Regions from separate parts of the Pseudomonas sp. S34 genome, predicted to be linked through region 2. Evidence: riboswitches for the same ligand, from Rfam matches in the RefSeq annotation. Region 2 holds a riboswitch; the other holds the start of a gene.

Region 1 (2,387 bases), 1.7 Mb from region 2:
TTCCCTATGAGTGCCTTGTTCTAATCATAGAGGCGCGTTGTCGTCCGATGGTTCAACCCTTAGCCACGTGCCTCCTTGAACAGCACTGCTATGCCGGGGTGATAGTTGCCGGCTTCGTTGCGCAACTTGCGGTAGGCATAAGGGAAATACCAGGCGACAGCGCAGCTGTGTTCCTTTTGCAGGTCGTCGACCATGTCCTGGAGCTCTTCCGGTGTGGCGCCCTGCTGGGCTTTTTGCGGGGCGACGAACAGGCAGCCGAGTTTCAGGTCGCTGGCGTGGCTCAGGCGCTTGGCATCGCTGGCGATGTCGAGCAGGGCCTGGGTCAGATTGAGGCCGTTGACCCGTGGCCAGCGCTGGCTGGTCTGGATGTAGGCGCGGGTTTCGGGCGAGGCCAGGAGCAGGTCGGCGCGGCTGTTGCGTTCGCCTTCTTCGGTCTGCTTGCGGGTGGGCGTCTGTTGCAGTGTGACCATCTCGGCCATCCAGGCGGCGGCAGACAGCAGTCCGAGATTGGCCTTCTCGTCGTGCCAGTACGGTGTGTCGCCATCACCGCGGACGGCGTTGTAACGGTCGATGCATTCGAACCAGCGTTCGAGCACCGGGCGCAGGAATTCCAGCTTTGGATTGCTGATGATCATGCCTTGCATGGGCTCACCCTTGTTGTTGTGTTGTGAGGTTGTGGCTCTTTGATATCACTGCTGGGAGCGTGGCACAAGATTGACGTCAGTTTATTGATTGATGGCAGTTATTCGGTCGATGGCCTCCCGGCTTTAATTGACGCTCCACCCCCAACCCTCTAACCTTCGCGGCTTGTTTCAGGTGCTCTGTGGCTTGGGTCGACAGAGTGAAACAGGGAAGCCGGTGAGTGAGTCCTTCTGTTGGTTGAAGGCCCGCAATTCCGGCGCTGCCCCCGCAACGGTAAATGAGTGAAAACTGTGTGTGATGCCACTGTGTCGATTTGATGCGGGAAGGCGCACGGTCTGGCCCCGCGGCCACTCATGAGCCCGGAGACCGGCCTGATTCATCCAGCGGCATCACGGTGGGCGATGCCAGGCTTGTTGCCTTCTATTCTTGTGCCTGCCCGCCGTTATTCCTGCCTCAACGGAGAGCTCCCCCATGACTGATACCCCCGATCGTGACGAACGCCACCTGGCGCGCATGCAGCGCAAAAAAGCCGTGATCGACGAGCGCATCGCCAATTCCCCAAACGAGTGTGGCCTGCTGCTGGTGCTGACCGGCAACGGCAAGGGCAAGAGCAGTTCGGCCTTCGGCATGCTTGCCCGCGCCATGGGGCACGGCATGCAATGCGGCGTGGTGCAGTTCATCAAGGGCCGCAACAGTACGGGGGAGGAGTTGTTCTTCCGGCGCTTTCCCGAGCAGGTGCGTTTTCATGTGATGGGCGAAGGCTTTACCTGGGAAACCCAGGACCGCCAGCGCGACATCGCCGCCGCCGAAGCGGCCTGGGCGGTGTCGCAGCAACTGCTGCGCGATCCGTCCATCGGTCTGGTGGTGCTCGATGAGCTGAACATCGCCCTCAAGCACGGCTACCTCGATCTCGATCAGGTGCTCAGCGACTTGCAGGCCCGACCGCCGATGCAACACGTGGTGGTCACCGGTCGTGCCGCCAAGCCGGAGATGATCGAGATGGCTGACACCGTCACCGAAATGGGCGTGATCAAGCACGCCTTCCAAGCCGGGATCAAAGCGCAGAAAGGCGTCGAATTGTGAGTCAGCCTCGGCACTGTCCGGCGGTACTGATTGCCGCGCCGGCCTCTGGCCAGGGCAAGACTACCGTCACCGCGGCACTGGCCCGATTGCATCGCAATCAGGGGCGCAAGGTCCGAGTGTTCAAGTGCGGGCCCGACTTTCTCGATCCGATGATCCTCGAGCGCGCCAGCGGTGCGCCGGTGTATCAGTTGGACATGTGGATGGTCGGCGAGCAGGAGAGTCGCCGGTTGCTGTGGGAAGCCGCCGCTGAAGCCGACTTGATCCTGATCGAAGGCGTCATGGGGTTGTTCGACGGTACGCCGTCGAGCGCCGATCTGGCGCGGCATTTCGGTGTGCCGGTGCTGGGGGTGATCGATGGCACCGCCATGGCCCAGACCTTTGGCGCATTGGCCCTGGGGCTGGCGCGTTATCAGCCGGACTTGCCATTCGCCGGCGTGCTGGCCAATCGTGTCGGCACGCTGCGCCATGCGCAACTGCTCGAAGGTAGCCTGACTGAGGGTTTGCGCTGGTACGGCGCGCTGTCCCGGGAAACCGGGATCGAACTGCCGAGTCGGCACCTGGGGCTGGTGCAGGCCAGTGAGTTGAACGATCTCGACCTGCGCCTCGACGCGGCAGCCGATGCCCTGGCCAGCAGTTGCGAGGTCGCGCTGCCACCGGCAGTC
Region 2 (2,387 bases):
TCCGTCGGGTTGATCAGGTCGGTTTTGTTGAGGATCACCAGGTCAGCGCTGGCCAGTTGGTCAGCGAACAGTTCGTGCAGCGGCGATTCGTGGTCCAGGTTCGGGTCGAGTTTGCGCTGGGCGTCGACCTGATCCGGGAACGCGGCGAAGGTGCCGGCGGCCACGGCCGGGCTGTCGACCACGGTGATTACCGCATCTACCGTGCAGGCGCTGCGGATTTCCGGCCACTGGAAGGCTTGCACCAGCGGCTTTGGCAGTGCCAGACCGGACGTTTCGATGAGGATGTGGTCGATATCGCCGCGACGGGCCACCAGTTCGCGCATCACCGGGAAGAATTCTTCCTGGACGGTGCAGCACAGGCAGCCGTTGGCCAGTTCATAGACACGGCCGTTGGCTTCTTCTTCGGTGCAACCGATGGAGCATTGCTTGAGGATTTCGCCATCAATGCCCAATTCACCGAATTCGTTGACGATCACCGCAATGCGGCGACCCTGGGCGTTGTCGAGCATGTGGCGCAGCAGCGTGGTTTTACCCGAGCCGAGAAAGCCGGTGACGATGGTGACGGGGAGTTTGGCCAGTGTTTTCATCGGATGCCCTATGGCTAAGCTGGCGGGCATACGGGACGACGACCGGCAACGCGCACGCGATTACCTGAAGAGTTCGCCACCGGATCACCCCGCCCGGTTGAAAGTGAGAATCTGTGACGAGGCAGGTCTCCTGGCTGACGGTGTGCCGGGCTTGAGCCTGGCATTCGCTGCGCCTTCCCGCCGGCCTCATGAATTGAGTCAGCAGTGGCGTGGCAACGAACATCACCGTTCACAGTTGCGGGGGCAGCCGCGGCATTGACCGCGTTCCCTTCTTAGCTTCGACAAACGCCGAAGAACCTCGAAAGCGCAAGGCTACGCATGGTCTTGGGGCGGGTCAATGCTTGCGATCCCTGTGGCGAGGGGGCTTGCCCCCGTTCGGCGGCGAAGCCGTCGCAAATCCAGAGTGCACGCTTTGTCTGGATAAAAGTAAGGGGGCCGCTTCGCAGCCCAACGGGGGCAAGCCCCCTCGCCACAGAAACTCAAACGAGAACCCCTGCCAATTGACGCCCAACCCCCGCCCATGCTCTCCTACACACCTTGTTACGGGTGCCCTTCACAGGGTGAAACGGGAAACCGGTGAATCATGTGCTTTACTCTTAAGCCATGTCAGTCCGGTGCTGCCCCCGCAACGGTAAGCGAGCGAAGCGTCAGATCCACTGTGCCACTGCGGCATGGGAAGGTGATGCTTTCAGGTCCAGGCGCAAGCCTTTGCCCCTCGTGAGCCCGGAGACCGGCCCGCAACACAAAGTGACCAGTACGATCACTGAACCAACAAACCCGCGGTGGGCGGGCGCTGTTTGAAACCTTGCGCGCCTGGTCGTGCGGGTTTTTACATGCGCTCTTAATTCCCCGCTGACAGACCAGAGGGAAACGCCATGTCGATCATCAGCAGCGCCGAACACACAGCCGCGAGCACCACCTCAACCCTGACTCAACGTCTGGCCGCCGCCGTCTGCGCGTCGATCCTGGGCGCGTGCCTTGTGTATTTCGCCGGTTTCTCGCACATCGAAGCGGTGCACAACGCCGCCCACGATACCCGTCACAGCTCCGCGTTCCCGTGCCATTGAGAGCTGTCGACATGATCAAGCGTATTGCGCAAACCGCAGGTTTCACCGGGCTGCTGGCCGCCCTGTTGCTGACCCTGCTGCAAAGTTTCTGGGTCGCCCCGCTGATTTTGCAGGCCGAGACCTACGAAAAAGCCGAACCGGCCGCTGTTGAAATGCATGAACACGCCGACGGTGCGGTGGCTGCCCACACTCATGATGCTCAAGCCTGGGAGCCGCAAGACGGCTGGCAGCGCGTGCTGTCGACCACCGGTGGCAACCTGGTGGTGGCGGTCGGTTTCGCCCTGATGCTGGCCGGCCTGTACACCTTGCGTGCGCCGACCAAAACCTCTCAAGGCCTGCTCTGGGGCCTGGCCGGTTACGCGACCTTCGTGCTCGCCCCGACCCTCGGCCTGCCGCCTGAATTGCCAGGCACTGCCGCCGCCGACCTGGCACAACGGCAACTGTGGTGGGTCGGTACCGCCGCCTCCACCGCCGTCGGTATTGCGCTGATCGTGTTCAGCCGTCACTGGCTGATGAAAGTCCTCGGCGCGGCGATCCTCGCCGTTCCCCATGTGATTGGCGCGCCGCAACCGGAGGTGCATTCGATGCTTGCTCCAGAGGCACTGGAAACCCGGTTCAAAATCGCTTCGCAACTGACCAACGTGGCATTCTGGCTGGCCCTGGGCCTGATCAGCGCCTGGTTGTTCCGTCGCAAAAGCGATGGTCAATACAACGCATGACTGACGTCAGCACA

Evidence for each region. Region 2 has a riboswitch for cobalamin ahead of PspS34_RS15710 (CbtB-domain containing protein). Riboswitches for the same ligand answer to the same signal wherever they lie in the genome.
Region 1: linked by a shared signal. The riboswitch ahead of cobO (cob(I)yrinic acid a,c-diamide adenosyltransferase) and the one ahead of PspS34_RS15710 (CbtB-domain containing protein) in region 2 are both predicted to bind cobalamin.

Annotation. Positions count from the first base shown of each region.
Region 1 is NZ_CP019398.1:1,773,453-1,775,839, forward strand. Features, by position in the region: gene PspS34_RS07820 (hypothetical protein) at 60-644, opposite strand; cobalamin riboswitch at 798-1,032, shown strand; gene cobO (cob(I)yrinic acid a,c-diamide adenosyltransferase) at 1,114-1,725, shown strand; gene PspS34_RS07830 (cobyrinate a,c-diamide synthase) at 1,722-2,387, shown strand, end outside.
Region 2 is NZ_CP019398.1:3,517,870-3,520,256, forward strand. Features, by position in the region: gene cobW (cobalamin biosynthesis protein CobW) at 1-587, opposite strand, end outside; cobalamin riboswitch at 690-903, opposite strand; cobalamin riboswitch at 1,115-1,341, shown strand; gene PspS34_RS15710 (CbtB-domain containing protein) at 1,463-1,654, shown strand; gene PspS34_RS15715 (CbtA family protein) at 1,666-2,373, shown strand; gene PspS34_RS15720 (cobalamin biosynthesis protein) at 2,370-2,387, shown strand, end outside.